DNA from 3 places in the Streptococcus sp. IMAU 99161 genome. Region 2 is predicted to be linked to each of the others. Evidence: predicted binding sites of a transcription regulator. Region 2 holds the regulator's gene; each other region holds the start of a gene.

Region 1 (3,284 bases), on a different contig from region 2:
CCATTGCTGGTCATGACGGCCTTTAGTTGTTTTTCATTTGGATTTTCAAGGTAGTAATCGGTAATTGCATCTTCGATATAGTCTTGAATGGTACGACGGAGTGGGCGTGCTCCCATTTTTGGATCGTATCCAAGGTCAACCAGTTTTTCCTTGACCTTCTCTGTGACATCCAGATGAATTTCATTTTGTGCGAGACGATGATTGACTTCGTCTAGCATAAGGGTAACAATTTGAAGAAGGTTTTCTTTTGATAGAGCTTGGAACTCAATGATGCCATCAAAACGGTTCATAAATTCAGGGCTAAAGAAGTTACCGAGTTCTCCAAGCACAGAGTTGGTGCGACCTTCGCGAGCAGCTCCGAAGCCGACATTTGCCTCTGCCTTTCCTGTGCCAGCATTGGAAGTCATAATGATAATGGTATCTTTAAAGCTGACGGTGCGTCCTTGACCATCTGTCAAACGGCCGTCATCCAAGACTTGGAGGAACATGTGCATGACATCTGGATGGGCTTTTTCGATTTCATCTAACAAAACGAGAGAGTATGGGTTTCGCCGCACTTTCTCAGTCAATTGTCCAGCTTCATCGTAGCCGACGTATCCTGGAGGAGCACCGACGAGTTTGGCAACGCTGTGTTTTTCCATGTATTCGCTCATATCAAAGCGAATCATGCTGTCCGCAGAACCAAAGAGTTCGATAGCTAGTTGCTTCGAAAGTTCGGTCTTCCCGACACCAGTAGGACCAACAAAGAGGAAACTACCAATTGGACGGTTAGGAGACCCTAGACCGACACGGTTCCGACGGATCGCCTTGGCAATCTTATCCACTGCATCATCTTGTCCGATAACATGGGACTTGAGATCTTCTGCTAGGTGGATGAGTTGGGATTGTTCCTTTTCTTTCAAATCACCAACGGGTATATTGGTTTTTTGCTCAATGATATGCTCAATGGTTTTTTCACTGATAATAGGAGTGTCTTGATCCGTTACCTTAGTCTTTTGCATTTCCTTATACTTAGCAATCTGGTCACGGAAGTAGGCTGCTTTTTCAAAATCTTCGTCGCGAGTTGCTTGCGCTTTGAGATTTTCAGCTTCAATCAAGCGTTGATCAATGACCTTAGGGTCTACAAAGGTCAAAGTTAAGTTCATCTTAGAGCCAGCTTCATCTAGCAAGTCAATAGCCTTGTCTGGTAGGAAGCGGTCTTGGATATAACGGTTTGAAAGGGTAGCCGCAGCTTCGATGGCTCCGTCAGTATAGTGGACGTGGTGATAATCTTCGTATCTTTTTTGGATCCCTTTGAGAATGGTAATGGTTTCTTCTACCGTTGGTTCATCCACTTTGACCGGTTGCATCCGACGTTCCAGGGCGGCATCCTTTTCAATGATCCGGTACTCATTAAGAGTAGTAGCCCCAACCAGTTGCAATTCACCACGAGCGAGGGCAGGTTTGAGGATATTTCCGGCATCCATATTGCCATCACCGGCAGAACCAGCTCCGACAATCTCATGGATTTCATCAATGAAGAGAATGACATCCTGACGTTGACGAATCTCTTCCATCAACTTTTGCATGCGTTCTTCGAACTGGCCTCGGATCCCTGTACCTTGAACGAGACTAACAACGTCTAGGCGAATGACTTCTTTTCCTTGAAGTTTATCAGGGACGTCTCCGTCCACAATTTTTTGAGCCAATCCTTCAACAACCGCCGTTTTACCAACACCTGGTTCTCCGATGAGGACAGGGTTGTTCTTGGTTCGACGGTTGAGGATTTCAATGACACGGATGATTTCTTCGTCGCGTCCAATGACTGGATCAACGTTGCCGTTACGCGCAATCTCTGTGACATTGATACCGAATTCCTCTAAAAGACCTTTTGGCTTTTGAGGGCGTGCTTGTCGTGGATCTGGAGCACTTTCCCGATGGTTGTTTTGACCGTAGCCACCATTTCCATAGCCTCCACCAGATTGGGTTGGAGGGGTAGGTGGTTCTTGAGGACCCTGGAAGTTTCCAATATTATTAAAGAAATCTTCAAAGGGATCTCCCGTTAATTGGCTTCGTTGGATCATCCCTTTTAAGAAGCTGTTATCTGGATCTGTTTTCATAATTTTGTAGCAGTTTTGGCAAAGGTCCACTTGCTGCTGGCGACCATTTACATTGGTGTATAAATGGATAGTGGATTCATTTATTTTACAATTTTGACAAAGCATAAACATACCTCACAATGGGTTTTCGATGGCTTTGAGCCAAGATAATCGCACTATTTTGATAATGGTCAAAAATAGTCAAAGTTTTTCTAGTTTTATTATATCAGTATTCTAAAAGTTTGCAAGAATTTGCTACGGAATGTCAAGGATTGGGGGTGTAGACCGGGAATCAAGGGAAAAATGTGAATTTTTATTGGAAGAGCTTTCTCTTTTATGATAAAATAGGAGAGTAGAAAGTAAAGAGGAGAAATAAAATGGAATCACATTTAGTACGGATTATCAACCGTTTGGAAACAATGACCAAAGATGGTGGAAACCTAAAACGTAATTTTGAACGTGATGGTGTTGTTGTTGCTGAAGTAGCATACAACCACAATGAGGAAGAAGGTTCAACCTTTACTCTTCGCGATGTGGAAGCACGTGAAACCTATACATTTGATAGCATTGATTTGATTGCAATCGAAATTTACGAATTGCTTTATTAATACAGCACAGTGGATGAGTTTGGGGTGGTCTCAAGCTCATTTTTTGTCCATCTAGCTATAGTTTTCGTCTATAGGAAATTCTAAGCAGGAACAGTTAGGTTTGAGAGCAGAAATCTGCTATAATGAGAAAGAATTGTTTTCATTAAAAGACTAGAAAGAGAATGGATATGGCGATACGAATTGATGGAAAGGCATTGGCTGCAAAACTACAGGGAGAGTTGGCTGAAAAAACAGCGCGACTAACAGAAGAGACCGGAGTTGTACCTGGCCTCGTGGTGATCATAGTAGGAGAGAATCCAGCTAGCCAGGTTTATGTCCGTAATAAAGAACGTTCTGCTATCGCTGCAGGCTTTCGCAGTGAGGTCGTGCGACTCCCTGAGACGATTCAACAACATGAGTTATTAGAGTTGATCGAACAATACAATCAAGACCCTCTGTGGCATGGGATTTTGGTGCAATTGCCCCTCCCCAAGCATATCGATGATGAGGCAGTCCTATTGGCGATTGATCCTGCTAAAGACGTGGATGGCTTTCATCCCTTAAATATGGGACGCTTATGGGCTGGTAATCCTGTCATGGTCCCTTCGACTCCGGCTGG
Region 2 (3,284 bases):
CCGACACCGGTAGGGCCTAGGAACATGAAAGATCCTATTGGACGCTTGTTGCTACGGATACCCGATTGGTTGCGCCGAATCGCCCGGCTGATGCTCGAAACGGCTTGGTCTTGCCCAATCACGCGCTTGTGCAATTCTGCTTCTAAGTTGAGGTACTTCTTGGCATCTGTTTGAGTCAGTTTTTGAGTTGGGATACCCGATAATTGGCTCAAGGTCACCAAAACATCTTGGTCAGTGACTTCTTTTTTGTAGACAATGGGAGCAGCCTCTACTTGTAAGAGCTGGGCTGCTTTCTTCCACTTGCCATCCATCAAGGCCCGATCCAAGGCAGTCAACTCTTCTTTTACGTGACCGTTGGAATCGCGGTTTTGTACGGTAGCTGCTGCTTCATCCAAGAGATCAATGGCTGAATCTGGCAATTGACGGCTGGTTAAATAGCGGTGGGCATATTTGACAGCTGTTTCGATCGCTTCATCGGTAATGGTCACATGATGGTGGTCCTGGTAGGTCTCTTTCAAGCCTTGGAGAATTTGGATGCTATCTGCAACACTAGGCTCTTCTATGGTGACTTTGGCAAAGCGACGAGAGAGGGCTGCATCTTTTTCGATATGCTTTTGGTACTCATCTTGAGTCGTCGCTCCAACTGTACGCAAGGTTCCTCGTGCCAAGGCTGGTTTTAGAATATTAGCTGCGTCTAAGGTCGAATCAATGCCAGATCCTGACCCCATAATGGTATGCAGCTCATCGATAAAGAGGATGACGTGACCGTCTTCTTCGATGTCCTGGATGATATTGTTCATCCGTTCTTCAAAATCCCCGCGAAAACGGGTCCCTGCGACCACACTCATGAGATCCAACTCCAATACGCGCATTTGTGCAATCTCAGCTGGAACATTGCCACTAGCTACCCGCTGGGCTAGACCTAAAGCGAGAGCTGTCTTTCCGACCCCTGCTTCTCCAACCAAGACCGGATTGTTCTTGGTTTTGCGACTGAGGATTTGGATCATGCGCGAAATCTCAGCATCACGACCGATCACAGGCTCCAGTTGGCCTGTACGGGCCATCTCGGTCAAATCACGGGTATAGTCCTCAAGCCCACCACTGGTCGTTGGAGGCATTCCCATCATATTGCCCATGGTTTGACGGTTAGGATTTTGAGTTCGGTAGAGGCTGCGGATCGCTTTGATGTCAGCCTTGTCCCATCCCGCCTTCACTTCCAAATTTTTACGAAGCGAAGCAATAGGAACACCTTTATCTTCTTCGGTAAAGGCAAAACCAGCAAACTCCATGACTTGACTCGCCAATGTCCCACGGTCTGCAAGAAGAGAGAGCAAGACATGCTCTGTTCCAATCGCCTTGGCATGAAGGACTTGCGCAATCTCTGTAGCATGTTTCATGATGGCTTCCATTCGATAAGAAAATGGAAAAACCTTATAGCTGTTGTCGCTATGAAAAGCCTGGCCCGTAATATGCTCTGCCGCATCCTGAAACTCGTCGATCTGCATTGGGTAGTCACTCAAGACAGATCCTGCTACACTATAGGGATTATTGGCCATGGCCGTCAAGAGATGCCAGGTATCTAAGGTCTCCCCCTCATAATGACCTGCTAGTAGCTGGGCTGCTTCTATACTTTCTAACAGTGCTGTTGAATAGTTCATCTAGTCGCTATTTCCTTTTCTATCTACTTGTTGAATGATTTTTCTCAGCATATGGGCTCTCAGAATCGGAGCATCCTGAGCTAAGACCTCGTCTGAAGTCGTAGCCAGCAATAGCTGTGTTTCTCGTTGTGTCAATAGTTGTTCTTCATAGAGCATCTGCAAAATATCATTGAAGACATGCTGGCTGATTTGCTCTCCGATACTGGCTGCTAAATCCTGAAGCATCTGATGGTGATCTGAAAATTGAACCTTGCCAATACGAATATAACCACCACCGCCACGCTTACTTTCCACCACATAGCCCCGGCTCTCTGTAAAGCGCGTCTTGATGACATAGTTAATCTGACTCGGAACGACCTGAAAAACATCTGCCAATTCACTTCTCTTGAGTTCCGCCATTCCAGCCTGGGCCAGGATGGCCTTGATATAGGCTTCGATGCTATCAGATGTGTTCTTATTTGCCATGATGCTCCTTTCTAGTCTGCTCGTTTTTAGTTGAGGTTCAGCAGCCACAGATCAAAATTGACCTTCTCTGACTATTATACAATTTTTAGTTCTGTAAATAAAGCAAAGACTATGCAAAATGCGAAGCTCTGACGCTTTTCGTGCAGGTGATAGCCCGTAGTTGATTCCAATCATCCCAGCGGAGAAAAAGAGAGTGTGACGAAAATCGGTCATTCGTTAGAATTCGATTTCGTTGACCCTCCTCCGCACAGCTTCAACAGTCTGGGAGACTGTTGAAGGTTGCAGATAAAGGAAACATAGTTTCCGTCAACATAGGGCATCTTTGAAGCTTAAAAAGCGAACAAAGACTTAGGATACTTGCTTCGCAAGTTCTATCCGCCATCTCAAAGCAGTGCTTTGAGCACTCAACCACTGCGTCTTGCTCGACAATCCAAAAACAAGAAGAGGCTAGGGCTTTTGTCCCAGCCTCTTCCTAGGAAAAACGTCTAAGTTGTGCTTGCGCTTTCCTACAGATAGAATGCGCAAAAAAAAGCAGGCCAGAACAAATGATGAAACATTCATTCTTTCCTGCTTTTTTTATGGCTCAAATTATTCTGCTAGAAGAGCGTTAGCTATTTACCTCGGCTTTCTATGCATCCCTTTTATAATCCTGGTTCTTGACCAACTTCAGCTGCTACCATCCAGATGTTCTTTTCAAGTTCTGCTTTTGCTCCAACAAAGATATCGTTGGTTACATCGTCACCTTCAGCATCTGTAACATCCAAAGCTTTTTGGTACACCCCGTCCAAGTAACGGAAGATTTCAAGAACACGTGTCAAGCTTTCTTCTACATCTTTTGTAAATGCTCCACGGCGTTCTTCAATGTTGCTGTGTTCCAAAAATTCTGTCATACTTGAGTAAGGAGCACCACCAATTGTGATCAAGCGTTCACTCACTTCATCCAAAGTAGCATCCAAGCTATCCATGTATTCATCCATTTTTGGATGCCATACAAGGAAGCCACGTCCGCGCATATACCAGTGTACTTGGTGAAGGGCAATATGAGCTACATAGAGATCCGCTACCACTTGGTTCAAGATCGCTTTTGTTTCTGGAAGACTTTCTTTATTTGAAGATGCAAATGTTGCTACATCCGTAGCAGCTTCATGTTTTAACATTGTC
Region 3 (3,284 bases), on a different contig from region 2:
CGATGATTGGTTTATCAATTCCCATACCACGTGCTTGGTTTACGATCTTACCAGTTTCAGTGTAGTAACCTGGAAGAACAATGGCATCGAAGTCTTTATCTTTGATTTTTGTAAGGGCAGCTTGGAAATCCGTATCCTTAGATTGGAAGGTTTCTGTCGCTACGATTTCACCTTTGAAAGATTTCTTAAAGGCTTCTGCAATTCCTTTCGCATAGTCAGATGAATTGTCATAGTAAAGAACAACTTTCTTCGCTTTCAAGTTATCAGTTGTGTATTTAGCAATGATTTTTCCTTGGAAGCTATCAATAAAGGTAGCACGGAAGAGGTAATCTTGACCTTTTGTCAAATCATCTTGAGTTGCTGAAGGTGTTACCAAAGGAACACCTGCTTTACCAGCATTTGCAACCGCTGCTGCAGTGGCACCTGATGTTGCAGGTCCTACAAGAGCGTTCACTTTTGATTGCGTAACAAGGTTTGTAGTGATGGTTGCTGCTTCTGCAGTTTCAGATTTGTTATCTTTATCTGTGACAACGATCTTCTTACCGTCAGCTCCACCTTTAGCGTTGATTTCATCAACGGCCAATTGAGCACCTTTTTGTTCAGCGCTACCGTATGCTGCTACATCACCAGTTTTTTCAAAGTTAAAACCGACTTTCAATTCTTTGCCGATTTCGTTACCAGTTGTATTTGAACCGGAAGTAGAAACTTCTCCACATGCAGCAAGAAGAGCGACACTTGCTACTGTTAAAAATGAAAGAGCTAATTTTTTCTTCATTTGTTTTGATCTCCTTAAATGAATCTTAAAATAAATACATTAAGAATATACCGAATTATCTGACAATTGTCAATAAAAAAAGCACAATCTGTAAAATGATTGCGTTTTCTAAAACTCTGTGACCTGTTTTTGGACTTCCAAACGTTGCAAACTCCCCACAAAATCCGTATCCAAATCTTTGATATAACAGGGAAGGACATTTTTTACGAAGCGTTCTTTCTTCAACTCTTCCATGACTTGATCCGCCTTGTCACTATCGACATACAACTGAACATAGCGACATTTCTTTGAATGGTAAAGGACATCCCCAAGAGACTGTAGTTTTTTCCCATCTCGATTGTAGTACAATTTGACGATCAGTCCCGTTCTTTTTTGTTTCTCAAACATAGCCAAACCCTTTCTCGTTCTCCTACTAGTATATCAAATTTCCAGAAAAAGAACTACTCTTTAGAAGAGCAAAAAGGCCGGACCTTTCATCCAGCCTTGTCTATTCACTCAATTAACCCAAATTGTTATTAGTCATTACTTCATCAATAAAGCCATATTCAAGTGTTTCTTGGGCACTCATCCAATTGTCACGTTCCGCATCAGCATGCACTTTTTCAATTGGTTGACCTGAATTATCCGCGAGGATTTTTTCCAAGTTGTTCCGTGTTTTGAGCAAGTGTTCTGCTGCAATGGCCATGTCTGTTTGTTGAGTACCACCACCAGTACCACCCATTGGTTGGTGAATCATGTACTCTGCATTTGGCAACATGAAGCGTTTGCCTTTGGCACCGCTTGAAGCAATGATGGTTCCCATTGAAGCAGCCATTCCCATGACGATGGTTTGAACATCAGATTTAATAAAGTTCATTGTATCGACAATGGCGAGACCTGCAGAAACTGATCCACCTGGGGTATTGACATACATATAGATATCTTTGGTATTATCTTGGGCATCCAAGAAGAGCAACTGCGCAATGATTGAGTTGGCCATTTGGTCCTCAACCGGCCCAGTTACCATGATAATCCGGTCTTTCAACAGACGGGAATAAATATCATAGGAACGTTCTCCACGGCTAGTTTGCTCAATAACTACTGGAATCATCTATTCTTCTCCTTTAGTATCCATTCATTCTCACTATGAGTGAGGTTCTTATTCTATGTGTTATTATAAACTAATGGTCAAAAAAGGTCAAATCTAAAGTATCTTTCTGACCCACAATGAATGGTTTTCTCTTTATTTTGTACCGAACAAGCGGTCCCCTGCATCCCCAAGACCTGGAACAATGTAGCCATGTTCATTCAAGTGGTCATCAAGGGCTGCTGAAAAGATATCAACATCTGGATGGGCTTCTTGAAGAGCTTTCACACCTTCTGGCGCTGCTACTAAGCAGACAAACTTGATATGGCTAGCGCCACGTTTTTTCAAGGAATCCACTGCCAAAATTGCAGATCCACCGGTTGCTAACATTGGATCTACCACAAAGATTTGACGTTGGTCAATATCTTCTGGCAATTTCACCAAGTATTCAACTGGTTTCAACGTTTCTTCATCACGGTACATTCCGATATGGCCAACTTTTGCGGCTGGTACCAAGCTCAAGAGACCATCGACCATCCCAATCCCTGCACGAAGAATTGGAACAATAGCCAATTTCTTCCCTGCAATTTGTTTTTGAACGGTTTTAGTGATCGGTGTTTCAATTTCTACATCTTCAAGAGGCAATTCGCGCAACACTTCATAACCCATCAGCATCGCAATTTCATCTACCAATTCACGAAAAGCTTTGGTTGAGGTATCTGTGCGACGTAAAATAGACAATTTGTGTTGAATAAGAGGGTGTTTAATGACTTCTAATTTTCCCATGTTTGAGATCCTTCTTTCTAATTACTCTATTTCAAATCAGAGCAAGAAATGTGGCTAACCCTGACCCATTTCTTTATCACTCCATCTTTGAAAACAAGTTACCATCGGAAACCATCATTTCCAACTTTATAGTCGTCTTATTATACCAAATTTTGTTCCAAAAAGAGAGCCCTTACACTTAAAATTTTTAAGTTTGAACTCTCTTTTTCTATGGAGGACTTATAACCATTCCTTGTATTTCTTGATATAGAAGTGTTTAACGAGTGTGACACTTAGCATGTAAAGGGCAATAACGCCAAGCAATAAGACGAAATAAAGCCCATTTAATTGACTTAATTTTAATAACCTAGCCAAAGGGCTGTAGGGTAGGAAGGTCACAAAAGAGGCTCCGACTAAGGTGGTCACCACAACGGAGAAGGCCGGACGACTTTGAATAAATGGCAGTTTTGGTGATCGCAACATATGAATTACCATGGTTTGCGACCACATGGATTCGATAAACCATCCGGTTTGGAAAATCATGATAAAAGTTGCCGCATCGGCTGCTCCATGAACATACCCGTGCCCTAGAATCATTGGGACAACGATAAAGTAGAGGAGCATATAGGTGAGAATATCAAAGATAGATGAGATCGGACCGATCCATGCCATGAAGCG

What was found. The regulator CtsR, encoded in region 2, represses protease genes until heat stress. The targets are predictions, from matches to a motif close to TTGGTCAAAAAAGGTCAAANA.
Region 1: a site for CtsR is predicted at 2,266-2,286, ahead of HA044_RS08855 (ATP-dependent Clp protease ATP-binding subunit). Genes of this name have one in related genera too.
Region 3: a site for CtsR is predicted at 1,939-1,959, ahead of HA044_RS06430 (ATP-dependent Clp protease proteolytic subunit). Genes of this name have one in related genera too.

The regions. Positions count from the first base shown of each region.
Region 1 covers NZ_JAAPAW010000014.1:73,689-76,972, forward strand. Annotated here, with positions in the region: gene HA044_RS08855 (ATP-dependent Clp protease ATP-binding subunit) at 1-2,204, opposite strand, end outside; gene HA044_RS08860 (DUF1797 family protein) at 2,456-2,686, shown strand; gene HA044_RS08865 (bifunctional methylenetetrahydrofolate dehydrogenase/methenyltetrahydrofolate cyclohydrolase) at 2,854-3,284, shown strand, end outside.
Region 2 covers NZ_JAAPAW010000003.1:35,296-38,579, forward strand. Annotated here, with positions in the region: gene HA044_RS00760 (ATP-dependent Clp protease ATP-binding subunit) at 1-1,658, opposite strand, end outside; gene HA044_RS00765 (CtsR family transcriptional regulator) at 1,659-2,123, opposite strand; gene HA044_RS00770 (DNA starvation/stationary phase protection protein) at 2,765-3,284, opposite strand, start outside.
Region 3 covers NZ_JAAPAW010000011.1:178,397-181,680, reverse strand. Annotated here, with positions in the region: gene HA044_RS06440 (ABC transporter substrate-binding protein) at 1-775, opposite strand, end outside; gene HA044_RS06435 (DUF2129 domain-containing protein) at 884-1,162, opposite strand; gene HA044_RS06430 (ATP-dependent Clp protease proteolytic subunit) at 1,275-1,865, opposite strand; gene upp (uracil phosphoribosyltransferase) at 1,998-2,627, opposite strand; gene mgtA (magnesium-translocating P-type ATPase) at 2,847-3,284, opposite strand, start outside.